Linked DNA regions of Alicyclobacillus sp. SO9. The protein of the gene in region 1 interacts with the protein of each later gene in a pairwise test. Links are inferred from orthologs where the notes say so. Each region holds a gene or a part of one and is shown on either strand. Other genes may lie near its edges.

Region 1 (7,741 bases):
AGGAAAAGTCAACTCCTAAGGGCTCATTCTAAGGTTGGTGTGAAAAGTCTGCAACAGGATGGAGACCTAACAACAGCAGAAATTATTGAAATCATTAATTGGATTTACAGGGACGGCCTAAAATACTCAGCAGAATCCAGAATCGTAGCACACGTGCAGAAATGGAAATTGCACAACGGGGAATGGTTGTTGGCAGAGGCTGTGGAATCCAGTGAACTGAAGCAGCGTAGCAAGGAACTTCCCATCCAGAAGAGTGAGACAGGCAGAGGCGATGCACCTCTATATCCATATCCGAGATACTTGCAGTGTCAAACCTACGACAGAGTTCGGGCTCAACGCTACGCAGACCTGTGGTGGAATTCTTATAATCCGGCATATGTGAAGTTTCTTGAAGATGATTGCACCAACTTTATTTCTCAATGTCTTTACGCCGCAGGAATGCCAATGCACAAGGAAGGTAATAACAGAGCCAAAGGATGGTGGTACTATCCCGGCAGTGGTCAAAAAGGTGTAAACTGGAGTTACAGTTGGTCTACGTCAAACGCTCTGCATCAATATCTGGTACATGTTGTGGGAGCAACCATGATTGAAGACCCGAATAAGTTGAATGTTGGCGATCTGGTGTTTTACGATTGGAACGGACAGGGGACGTTCCATCATACGACCATTGTTACAGACTTCGACAGCAATGGAGATCCACTGGTGAATGCCCACACAGAGCCAAGTTACCATCGCCACTACAGGTATTTGGACAGTCCTGCATGGACACCGCAAACACGTTACTCTTATGTACATTTACCTTCAGATATCTGTTAGTCATTTGTTAGTCAAACAAGACTGTTCTACTTGAAAGGAGGCACATGAGTGCACATCGTTTTAGTTGAACCAGAAATTCCAGCAAACACGGGGAACATTGCCAGAACCTGCTCGGTTACAGGAAGTGTGCTTCATTTAGTCCGCCCTCTTGGATTTTCAACGGATGACAGGCAGTTGAAGAGGGCGGGATTGGACTATTGGCACCAGCTCGACATCCGCTACCACGATTCCCTTCAAGAAGTTTGGGACAAGCACCCCGACGGGCGCTTTTTCTATGCGTCCACAAAAGGTGGGAACTGGTATTCCGAAATGACGTACACGGCAGATGATTTTCTCGTATTTGGAAAGGAGACAAAGGGGCTGCCGGCAGATGTTCTTGAGGCCCATCGTGATCGGGCGATTCGGATTCCTCAGGTGCCTGAAGCCAGGTCTTTAAATCTCTCAAATGCTGTCGCAATTGTTGCCTTTGAGGTACTTCGGCAGGTCGGATTTCCAGGGATGGTCTAACGCCGACTAGGGGAACGGGCTGAATGAGCTGAATGAGCGGATGAGCTGAATGAGCTGAATGAGCTGATGGGTGTCTCGAAGAAGGATCGCGCAGGTATTACATATATAACTGAATGGGAAAGGAAAGTGGAACCGGATGTTGCGAACCCTTTTATTTGACTTGGATGGAACCTTGCTCCCATTAGATTTGGACGTGTTTATGAAGGCTTACTTTGGCAAACTGGTTCATCATGTTCACGGTGTGATAGATGAGCAACAGATTGTCTCAGAAGTGTGGAAAGCGACCAAGGCGATGATCTCCAGTGAAGATGCAAGTCGCTCCAACGAACAGGTCTTCAAGGACGTATTTTTTGATTCAACAGGCTTCAAGGAAGAGGAATTCTGGCCCCTCTTTGATTCGTTTTACAGGGACAGGTTTGCAGAGTTGAAGGAGTACACGGAGCCGAGTCCGATTGCTCGAAAAATCTGCGACACCGCGGTTGGAAAGGGTTATGAGTTGGTAGTTGCCACCAATCCCTTGTTTCCGAGATTGGCTATTGATCACAGAATGGAGTGGGCCGGTATTGGAGACGTCCCCTTTCGACTCGTGACGAGCATGGAGAACATGCATCACTGTAAACCGAATCCGAAGTACTATATGGAGATTTTGGACATATTGGGTCGGGAACCGCAAGAAGCCATGATGTTTGGAAATGATGTGAAGGAAGACGGTGCTGCGAGCAGGACCGGCATGGAGACTTACTTGGTAACGGATTACTTGGTCCGGCACGAACAAGAACACTTCAACTTCACCCACGAAGGCTCGTTAGCAGACGTCTTAAAGTTCGTTCAAGAACTTCCCAGTGTCAATGCTGCAGTACGAGACTAGTCATAGAATCGGAGTGTAATGACCAGAGTAGGTGCTGGCGGACTGGCGGACTGGCGGACTGTGTAGAGGAACAGAGGAACAGAGGAATAGAGGAATAGAGGAATAGAGGAATAGAGGAATAGAGGAATAGAGGAATAGAGGAATAGAGGAATAGAGGCCCCGGCGGCAATAAGCACTTGCCAAGTGCTTATTGCTCCGAAGCGGCGGGCCAGTACCGTTTTAAGCTCCTGCGGAGTGCTTATTTGTCCATATTGATACCCGGCAGGGGTATGTATGCGGAACTTAAGCACTTGCCAAGGCCTTATTTTTAAATCATCCGTAATTCTCTCATCATTAAGCTCTTCTGGAATGCTTATTTTTTGGAGATCATACCCCTAATGGGTATAAATTGATGGTTTATATACCCCTGAAGGGTATATAAACTCCACGTATGAACCTAAATTATACCCCTGATGGGTATATTAGCGTGGGTACTTGGGGTATATGCAGTGGAGACACGGCGGGCAGAGGTGAATGCAACTGAGATATGAGCGAGAGAAGAAGGAAAGCGCCGGGTTTCCCCGGCGCTTCCATTTAGAATTCAAATTTGAAGGCTTGCAAATCCAACTGCGGTGTGCGGGAATCCAGCCAGCCGCCAGCCAGCCGCAGCCAGCACCTGCGGTGCCTTCCTTGCCTCCTGCCGCTGCATGCCACAGCCGCGGGCGGAACCGCGACTGGGCAAGCAAGACGCACACCGCGGCAGCACCGCCCAACACCTTCCAAGCACAATCAAGTCACTCACCCTACTACCTTACTTGCTACTTGCCGACAATGTGGATGGGGGAGCCCAGTCCGACCTCGGCGGCTTCCATGACCATCTCGCCCAAGGTTGGGTGAGCGTGGATGGTGAGTGCGACATCTTCGAGAGTGGAGCTCATCTCAATGGCCAGCCCGAGTTCGGCAATCAAGTTGGAGGCTTCGTGGCCGACCACTTGTGCGCCCACCAAAAGGCCGCTTTGCTTATCTGCAATCAGCTTGACGTAGCCTGAGTCTGCACCTAAGGCTACGGCACGGCCGTTGGCTGCGTAGGGGAAGCGTCCGACGCTGATTTCCTGGTACTGGTCTTTGGCTTCCTGTTCGGTTAGGCCGACGGTGGCGATTTCGGGATCGGAGAAGACCACAGCCGGGATACACCGATAGTCCACTGCGCTGGCTTTGCCTGCAATGGCTTCTGCAGCGACTTTACCTTCGTAGGAGGCTTTGTGGGCTAAGGCGGGTCCGGCAACGATATCGCCGATTGCATAGACGTGACTCAAGTTGGTTCTGCCCTGCGCATCTACTTCAATCAGACCCTTGTCTGTCATCTTAATGCCCACATCTTCCAGACCCATTTCATCCGTGTTGGGTCTGCGTCCGACAGTGACCAGGACGTAGTCTGCTGTGACAGACTTTTCTTCGTCCTTCTGTTTGAACGTCAATGTCACGCTGTCTTCCTTCTCCTCGACAGACTGTGCGAAGGCATTGGTGTACACATCGACGCCGCTCTTTTTGAGGCTCTGTGACACCAGACGAACAGGCTGTTTGTCGAAGGTGGGCAGAATGGAGTCCGTTCCCTCGATAATTGTGACCTTTGTGCCAAACTTGGCGTAAGCTTGACTCAATTCGATGCCGATGTAGCCGCCGCCGACGACCGCGATGCTTTTCGGCAGTTTGTCCAGGGCCAAGGCCCCAGTGGAGGAGATGACCCGCTTGCCGTAGGGCAGGGATTTTAGTTCTATGGGACGCGATCCCGTCGCAATAATGCACTCATTAAACTTCACACGCTCAGATTCATGCTCCATCATGACCCGGACTTCATCCTCTTTGGAGAAGTAGGCCTCACCTTGCATGACCCGAATTTTGTTTCCCTTCAGGAGTGTCTTGACACCGCCCGTCATCTTGTCGACAACAGACTGTTTCCATTCCTGAACCTTGGCGAAGTCCACCTTGGCGGTCGTTTCAATGCCAGGGAAGGGGGAGTTTGCCGAATTTTCGTAGTGGTGCGCTGCACTGATTAAAGCTTTGGAGGGAATACAGCCGACGTTGAGACACACGCCGCCGACCGCTCCCTTGTCTACAACCACTACGTCTTTCCCCAGTTGTGCTGCCCGAATGGCGGCCACATAGCCGCCGGGACCTGCTCCAATGACAAGTACGTCTACTTCTTCTGTAAATTCACCGACTACCACAACTTACACCTCCATCATGAGCAAACGCGGATTCTCGAGCATGCGTTTGATGTCGTTGATAAACCGTTGTGCCAATGCGCCGTCGACAATGCGGTGATCGAAGCTGAGAGACAGTGCCATCATTTGTCCAGGCACAATTTCTCCGTCTTTCATAATTGGCTTTTCAGTGATTCGGCCTACACCAAGGATAGCTACCTCAGGGTAGTTGATGATGGGCGTGAAGAACATACCGCCAACCGATCCGATATTCGTGATTGAGATGGTACTTCCCTTCATTTCGGCAGGGCCAAGTTTGTTGTCCCTGGCTCGCGTACTCAAATCGTTGATCTCGGAGGCGATGGTAAACATGCTCTTTTGGTCCGCATGTTTGACGACAGGCACTAACAAACCTCTGTCTGTATCTGTCGCAATACCAATGTTGTAGTAGTGTTTTACTACTAATTCCTGAGTCTGTTCATCGTAGGACGAGTTGAGCGTCGGATGCTGACGGACAGCACCAATCAGGGCTTTTACGATAAACGGTAAGTAGGTGACTTTAATGTTTCGTTCTGCGGCAAGCGGTTTGATTTCCTTGCGGAATTTCACCAACTCCGTTACGTCCACTTCATCCATCACGGCAACATGAGGGGCCGTGTGTTTAGACTGGACCATCGCATCTGCAATAATTTTGCGGATGGATGTAAACGGGATACGCTCTTCTGGTTCTGCACCTGTTGCGGCAGCCTGTGACGGCTTCCCTGCACCTTGTGCGTCTGCGGTTTGACCCCCTGCAACGGGGACACCTGTACCTTGCGCGGCCGTTTGTGACTGATCCTGACCTTGTGCAGGAGCAGCCTGTGCACCGCTTTTGAAGCTGTCCACGTCTTCACGGGTCACTTTGCCGTTATTGCCGCTGCCCGTTACTTGAGTAATATCTACGCCTTGCTCTCTTGCATACTTTCTCACACCAGGCGTGGCCAAGACCTCTTTCGCTGCACTCTGCACAGATGTGCTTTGGGTGCTGTTCTCTTGGCCGCCGGCTGCGGTTGCAGCAGGTTGCTGGTTTTTCACATTGTCCGTCACATTTTCAACACCGGATTGTTCGACGGCAGCATCCTTAACGTCTGTAGCAGGCGCGTCTGACATGTTGCCTTCGCCCTCGACCTCAAAGATGATAATGACGTCTCCGACGACGGCTGTACTGCCGGCTTCCAACTTGATGTCCTTGACTTTGCCGTCAACAGGACTTGTGAGTTCCACCATTGCTTTATCGTTTTCCACTTCAGCGAGAACGTCGTCTTCTTTTACGTCATCCCCGGGATTTACGACCCATTTTTCAATCTTCCCTTCGTGCAGACCTTCACCTAACTCAGGGAATTTAAATTCGTACAAACCCACTTCGTTCACCTCCAATGATTACGACGCATTACAAGCTCATAACTTTCTCTAATCCAGAGACAACCTGTTTCGGGCTCGGCAGCCACTCATCTTCAATTTGTCCAAACGGATAGACGGTATCCGGCGGTGTTACGCGAAGCACAGGACCTTCCAGATGGAAAATGGCATTTTCGTTGATTTGCGCAACAATTTCTGCCGCTGCACCTGCTGACCGCTGTGCTTCCTGAACGACCACAGCACGGTGTGTTTTCTTCACAGATTGCACGATTGTCTCGATATCAAGCGGGCTCAATGTTCTTAAGTCAATGACTTCTGCATTGAGACCTTTTTCCTTCTGCCATTGTTCTGCCGCTTTGAGTGCCGTTTGCACCATGTAGCCGTACGCAATGACGGTTACGTCAGTACCTTCGCGAACCACATTGGCTTTTCCGATGGGCACCGTGTACGAGCCCTCAGGTACCTCCTGTTTAATGGAGCGGTAGAGGCGCATGTGTTCCAGGTAGACGACGGGGTCGTTGTCAGCGATTGCGGATAAAAGCAGTCCTTTTGCATCGTACGGGTTGGACGGAATGACAACTTTCAGGCCGGGACTCTGGACAAACAGCCCCTCCAGACTGTCAGAGTGAAGTTCCGGCGTTTTGACGCCGCCGCCGAAGGGAGAGCGAATAACTAAAGGCGCGGTGATCCGACCGTTCGTTCGATAGCGCACGCGTGCAGCTTGGCCCACGATTTGATCCATGGCTTCGAAGACAAAACCAAAGAACTGAATTTCGGGAACAGGCCTGAAACCCTGAAATGCCAAGCCGTTAGCCAGACCGATAATGCCTGATTCAGCCAAAGGGGTATCAAAGACACGGTTTTCACCGTGTTTATCCTGTAAACCTTGAGTAGCCCGGAAGACACCGCCGTTTTTTCCTACGTCTTCACCGAACACGAGGACTTTGTCGTCAGCGCCCAGGGCTACGTCCAAGGCGTCAGTAATCGCAGCAATCATTGTCATTTGTGCCATGCTTATTTCTCCTCTCCTGACACATATTCGTTCTTCTGGCGCATCAGCATATCAGGCAGTGTCTCAAACATGCTGTCGACCAGACCCGGAATCGTCATCTTTGGATACTCATCAGCTTTCTTCAGAGCATCGCTGATGGTTTGTTTTGCTTCCTCAATGGTGTCTTCTTCGTCCTTTTCAGTCCAAAGGTTCTTCGCCTGAAGGTAGTTGCGGAACCGAATCAGCGGGTCTCTGCGTTCCCACTCTTCCTCTAAATCTTTCGTACGGTATCGGGTTGGGTCATCGCCGCTCATGGTGTGTGGACCATAACGGAAGGTTACACTCTCAATCACTGTCGGGCCCGCACCGCTGCGTGCTCTGTCCACCGCCTGTTTTGTAGCTGCGTACATGGCGAGGATATCCATACCATCGACCTGCACACCGGGGACGCCGGCTGCAACAGCTTTTTGTGCCAGCGTTTCTGCAGCTGTTTGTTGTCTGACAGGGACAGAAATGGCAAACTGGTTGTTTTGCACAATAAATACAGCAGGTGCCTGGTACGCTCCGGCAAAGTTGATGCCCTCGTAAAAGTCACCCTGTGAAGTTCCGCCGTCACCGGTGTAGGTAAAGGCAATTTTGTCTTCCCCTTTTAACTTGAACCCTAGTGCCGCGCCGGCTGTTTGGACGATTTGCGCGCCAATAATAATTTGCGGAGGCAGAACGTTGATTCCCTCCGGTATTTCACCGCCGTGTTGATGACCGCGAGAGAACAGAACCCACTGGTACAAGGGCCAGCCGTGGTATACAGTCTGCGGTACATCTCTGTATGCAGGCAGCAAAAAGTCTTCCTTTGTTGTCGCAGCTTCACTGCCAATCATGCTGGCTTCTTGACCAGCCATCGGTGCATAAAAGCCAAGGCGTCCTTGTCTGGCCAATTTTACGGCTCTTTGGTCCCAGACTCGCGTAAACACCATTCTG
Region 2 (5,251 bases), 4.2 Mb from region 1 along the record:
TAGTTGGTGCGCCCGAAGTAGTTGGTGCACTCAAAGTAGTTGGTGCGCCCGAAGTAGTCACTGTGCTTGAACAATCAGGCTTGAACAACGAAAATTGGAATTTGAGGTGTAAAGGAAGGCGGTACTGATGCAGCAGAATGAAGATTTGGCACCGTGGGCTGAACTCTCGGGTCCAAACTTGGCCTATGTTCTGGAAGTTTATGATGAGTACCTTAAAGATGCCAATTCCGTCACTGATGCGTATCGATCCTATTTTGAAAAGTGGGGACCTCCGCCGGACACGGCATGGCAGCCGCTCCAGGTACCAGGTCAGGCAGGGGTTTCTTCAGAAGCGCCGTCTGCGGGTGCGGCTCAGATTGCGGGTGCGGCTCAGACTGCGGCGGTGGATATAACAAAGGTGAGCTTGGCGCAGGAACTGGCTCGGAATCTGCGAGAGTATGGCCATCTGGCTGCAAGGACGAATCCGTTGAAAGAAGAGACGAATCCTGTGGCAGTGCTGGAGATGGCTCATTATGGACTGTCTGAAGCTGAATTAAGCAACATGCCGGCCAGTTACGTCTGGCACGATGCTCCGTCTGCGGTGTCTACGGCTCTGGACGCGGTCCGGCGTTTAAAACAGTTGTATACGCAGTCTCTCGCCTTTGACTTCGCCCATGTGGATAACTCAGAAGAAGCGGAGTGGCTTCGTCAGCGAGTGGAAATGAGCGAGGGCAGCGAGAAACTGTCTGAAGCTGACCAGAGAGACTTACTAAATCAACTGATTCATGTCGATGAGTTGGAAAAGTTCTTGCAGCGTGCATTCGTTGGCCAAAAGCGTTTTTCCATCGAAGGTGTAGATATGCTGGTTCCCATGCTCGACAGGCTGATTACAGAGGCTGTGGCAAGCGGAGCCAAGAGCGTCATGATGGGCATGGCTCACCGCGGACGCTTAAACACGCTGGCGCACATTCTGGGCAAGCCCTATGAGACCATCTTTTCAGAGTTTCACACCTCCGTGAATAAGGAGTTGGTGCCGTCGGAAGGTTCAATGGGCATCAACTACGGGTGGTCAGGCGACGTGAAATACCACTTGGGTGCGCGGCGCGATGTAAAGGAAGCCGGGGTACGAGAGGCACATTTGGTCTTAGCCAACAATCCGAGCCATTTGGAATTCGTCAACCCGGTAGTGGAGGGTTTCGCCAGGGCGGAGCAGGATGACAGAAGCCACGGGGGACAGCCGACGCAGGATGCTAATCAGTCCCTGGCCATCGTGGTCCACGGCGACGCAGCATTTCCGGGTGAGGGCATTGTTGCTGAAACACTCAACCTGTCCGGTCTCGACGCATACCAGACGGGCGGTACCATTCATATCATTGCCAACAACCAGCTTGGTTTTACGGCAGATGCAGATGAGGGTCGCTCCACCCGCTACGCCAGCGACTTGGCACGGGGCTTTGAAATACCGATTGTGCACGTGTCGGCTGATGACCCGGAGGCCTGTATTGCCGCGGTGTTGTTTGCACATGCTTATCGGCAGCAATTTCACAAGGATTTTCTCATCGATCTCGTTGGCTACCGACGCTGGGGCCACAACGAAATGGATGACCCGATGCCGACGCAGCCCAGCATGTATACGAAAATCAACGGCCATCCCAGCGTCAGGCAGATCTATTCCCAAATCCTGCAGTCTGCAGACATTGTTTCCGAAGAGGAAACGAAGCATATGGCAGAGCAGGTACAAAAGAAGCTTCAAGAAGCGCATCAAAAAGTGAAACGTGAAGAAGAATCTCAAGAGGAAGAAGAGTTTGGCGAGATCATTGAAGAGCAAGCGCCGAAAACTGGTGTATCTCTGGAGGTTTTAAAGGAGATTAATGAAGCACTCTTAACCAGACCTTCAGATTTTACAGTGTACAACAAACTGCAACGTGTGTTGGAGCGGCGCAGAAAAGCCTTTGATGATGACAAAATCGACTGGGCACATGCTGAAGCCTTGGCATTTGGTTCTATTTTGACTGAAGGCACACCGATTCGGATGACAGGTCAGGATTCAGAGCGGGGCACATTCAGTCAGCGACACCTAGTGCTCCACGACGCAAAGACTGGGTTGCGCTACAGTCCTCTGGAACACTTGGATAAGGCAAAGGTGTCGTTTGCACTCCACAACAGTCCGTTGTCCGAAGCGGCTGTCATTGGCTTTGAATACGGCTACGGTGTGCAGGCCCGGGATGCACTTGTGCTGTGGGAGGCCCAATTCGGTGACTTTAGTAATGCTGGTCAGGTCATTATAGACCAGTTTATTGCCTCTGGCATGGCAAAGTGGAAACAGCCCTCCGGGTTGGTCATGCTGCTTCCTCACGGTTATGAGGGGCAAGGTCCGGAGCACTCGAGCGCACGTTTGGAGCGGTACCTGCAACTCTCAGCCGAGCACAACTGGCGCGTTGTCAATCCGACATCTGCGGCTCAGTATTTCCATCTGTTGCGCAGCCAAGCAGTCATGCAGAGAACTTTGCCGCGGCCGCTGATTGTCATGACCCCCAAAAGCCTGCTTCGCAATCAACAGGTGGTATCGAGCCGCGAGGCGTTAACGGAAGGTTCCTTCCAACCTGTGTTGATGGATAATGCGACTGTTGAAAACACAGATTCTGTAACCCGTCTTGTTTTATCTTCAGGAAAAGTCGGTGTAGATTTTTCCGCTGCTCTTCGCGAATACGAGGGCGGGGTTCCCGCGTGGATTGCAGCTGCCAGGTTAGAACAGATCTATCCGTTCCCGTGGGAGCATTTGAAGCAGTTGCAGGACCGTTATCCCAACTTGGAAGAAGTCTTCTGGATGCAGGAAGAACCTGCAAATATGGGATCGTGGTTCTTTGTTGAGCCTCGACTTAAGGAATTGTTCGGAGAAAACATCCCTGTGTACTATTCAGGGAGGTCGGAGCAATCAAGTCCGGCTGAAGGCAGCGCAAATGTACACAAAAGCAGACAGGGACGACTGATGGACCAAACACTAGCAGCAGAACATCCTGCAGGCGGATATGACAGGAGGGATTGAAGATGGGAGAAATTAAGGTTCCTGAACTGGGCGAATCCATTCTCGAAGGTACCCTGCTTCAGTGGCTGAAGAGTGTTGGTGATGCTGTGGAACTGGGTGAAGCAGTTGCTGAACTGGAAACAGACAAGGTGAACATTGAAGTTATGGCAGAAGAGGCGGGTGTTCTGGAAAGTACATCGGTAGAGCCTGGAGATACGGTGGAAGTTGGTGCATCTATTGGAACGATTGCCGCCGGACAAAACGCTGCTGGCGGCAGTAATGCCGGTGCAGGGGCTGACGGCAGCAGCGGTTCGGACAATCGCGGGGCAACCCCTGGGGACGGTTCGACTGCTTCAGACAATGGCGGTGCAGCGGACGGCAACACCGAGTCAGCTGAAGCAGAGGCGAAACCGGCACAACAGACTTCATCAGACGCGGGGGATAAAGCAGACGCTGGCAAAACGACTGCAGGTTCCGGCGCCGGTGCTGCAGCACCTGACGGGTCCGTGCCGCCTCATACTACGCCCGCGGTCCGGCGCTTAGCCAAGGAACAAGGCGTTGACTTGTCCAATGTACAAGGCAGCGGTGGTCTGGGTCGGATTACAGAAGCGGATGTGTTGCGGCAGGCAAGCAAGGGGGCACAGCCCGCCCAAGGTCAGGGTCAATCTGCAGCAGGTCAGCCGCAGCCGCAAGCGCCGTCCCAACAAGGCGGAACTGCGGGCAAGGCAGCGACACCGGCAGCGGGTGGTGCTGGTGTGAAGGGTGCAACGAGATCGGATGAAAAAAGAGAACGAATGTCGCGCCGCCGCCAAACCATTGCCAAACGACTGGTGGAAGTACAACAGCAGTCGGCGATGCTCACAACCTTCAACGAAGTAGATATGACCAACATGCTGGAGGTCCGCAAGCGCCATAAAGAACGCTTCAAGGAAGAGCATGACATCGGCCTGGGCTTCATGTCGTTCTTCTCAAAGGCTGCTGTAGGTGCACTAAAGCAGTTCCCGCGCTTGAATGCGGAGATTGACGGTCAGGATATGATTTTGAAGGACCACTACGACATTGGTATCGCCGTGTCCACGGAGGGCGGACTGGTTGTACCTGTTGTACGGGACGTGGATAGACTCACCTTTGCCGAGATTGAACAGGAAGTTGCTGGCTTGGCCAAAAAGGCACGTGCCAATAATCTGGCTCTTTCCGACCTTCAGGGCGGGACGTTTACGATTACAAACGGAGGCGTATTCGGATCGCTTTTCTCAACACCAATCCTGAACGCACCGCAGGTAGGTATTTTGGGGATGCACACGATTCAACAGCGTCCGGTTGCTGTGAACGGGAATGTGGAAATCAGACCAATGATGTACCTGGCACTGTCCTACGACCACCGCATTGTGGACGGTTCGGAAGCCGTCAGTTTCCTGGTGGCCATCAAGAAGATGATAGAGGACCCAGAGCGGCTGTTGCTGCAGGGATAGTCGCGGAAGGCTGCGCGGGCTATGTGGTGAGGCCCAAGTCTTGCGCATTTGCGTGGTCGTCAAGAGCTGTCGATTTTATCGACAGCTCTTTTTGTTTGCAGCACATACATCTGCATCAAAGTACTTTGACATACATAGTAATATGATATATGTTATACGCAAAGAGGTGATACACATGGCAGCAACGACCTCAGACATGATTAGAGGACATATTGATACCATCATTCTCAAATTACTGATGGATACGGACAAATACGGCTATGAAATCTCAAAACTTGTGTCAGCTGGTTCTGATGGCGAGTACGAGTTGAAGGAAGCCACTATGTATTCCTCGTTAAAGAGAATGGAACGAGAGGAGGCCATCACATCCTACTGGGGCGACGAGACTCAGGGCGGACGCCGCAAGTACTACAGCATTACGAGTAAAGGCAAAGATACCTACGAACAGAACAAGCGCAATTGGGAAAATGTGCAACGGATCTTAAACAACCTGATTTAAGAAGGGGAATGAAATATGACGGATACATTAAGGGAGCACCTCGACAAAGTCTTTTCGTCTCACGAAGAACTGAAAACGATGGTGGAGTTGAAAGAAGAGCTCCTTCAAAATTTGCAAGAAAGAATGCAAGATTTGAAGGAAGAAGGGTACGACGATGAGACCGCACTGGAGATGACCGTTAATTCAATTGGAGAAGTGTCAGAGCTCATTGGAGCCATTGGTGAGAATTCCAGACAGATGCAACAGGCAGTTGGTATGAATTTGTCTATGAGCAAT

The links. The genes of interacting proteins can lie anywhere in the genome.
Region 2: the proteins of lpdA (region 1) and odhB interact in binary tests that used the Escherichia coli proteins (3 or more experiments, as listed by UniProt). The link is inferred for Alicyclobacillus sp. SO9 from one-to-one orthologs.

The regions. Positions count from the first base shown.
Region 1 is NZ_CP066339.1:829,170-836,910, forward strand. The notes cover bases 2,194-5,189. They hold lpdA (dihydrolipoyl dehydrogenase), read right to left. Parts: upstream 4,399-5,189; coding sequence 2,989-4,398; downstream 2,194-2,988. Other genes in these bases: GI364_RS03665 (hypothetical protein), read right to left, coding at 2,772-2,972; GI364_RS03675 (dihydrolipoamide acetyltransferase family protein), read right to left, coding at 4,402-5,189. In the rest of the region: GI364_RS03650 (amidase domain-containing protein), read left to right, coding at 1-816; tRNA (uridine(34)/cytosine(34)/5-carboxymethylaminomethyluridine(34)-2'-O)-methyltransferase TrmL, read left to right, coding at 865-1,323; GI364_RS03660 (HAD family hydrolase), read left to right, coding at 1,460-2,191; more of GI364_RS03675, read right to left, coding at 5,190-5,775; GI364_RS03680 (alpha-ketoacid dehydrogenase subunit beta), read right to left, coding at 5,804-6,784; pdhA (pyruvate dehydrogenase (acetyl-transferring) E1 component subunit alpha), read right to left, coding at 6,787-7,741. UniProt on the Escherichia coli protein: Lipoamide dehydrogenase is a component of the glycine cleavage system as well as of the alpha-ketoacid dehydrogenase complexes.
Region 2 is NZ_CP066339.1:5,071,765-5,077,015, reverse strand. The notes cover bases 2,373-5,251. They hold odhB (2-oxoglutarate dehydrogenase complex dihydrolipoyllysine-residue succinyltransferase), read left to right. Parts: upstream 2,373-3,027; coding sequence 3,028-4,476; downstream 4,477-5,251. Other genes in these bases: GI364_RS23705 (pentapeptide repeat-containing protein), read left to right, coding at 4,991-5,251; GI364_RS23710 (PadR family transcriptional regulator), read left to right, coding at 4,652-4,975; GI364_RS23720 (2-oxoglutarate dehydrogenase E1 component), read left to right, coding at 2,373-3,025. Outside these bases: more of GI364_RS23720, read left to right, coding at 128-2,372. UniProt on the Escherichia coli protein: E2 component of the 2-oxoglutarate dehydrogenase (OGDH) complex which catalyzes the second step in the conversion of 2-oxoglutarate to succinyl-CoA and CO(2).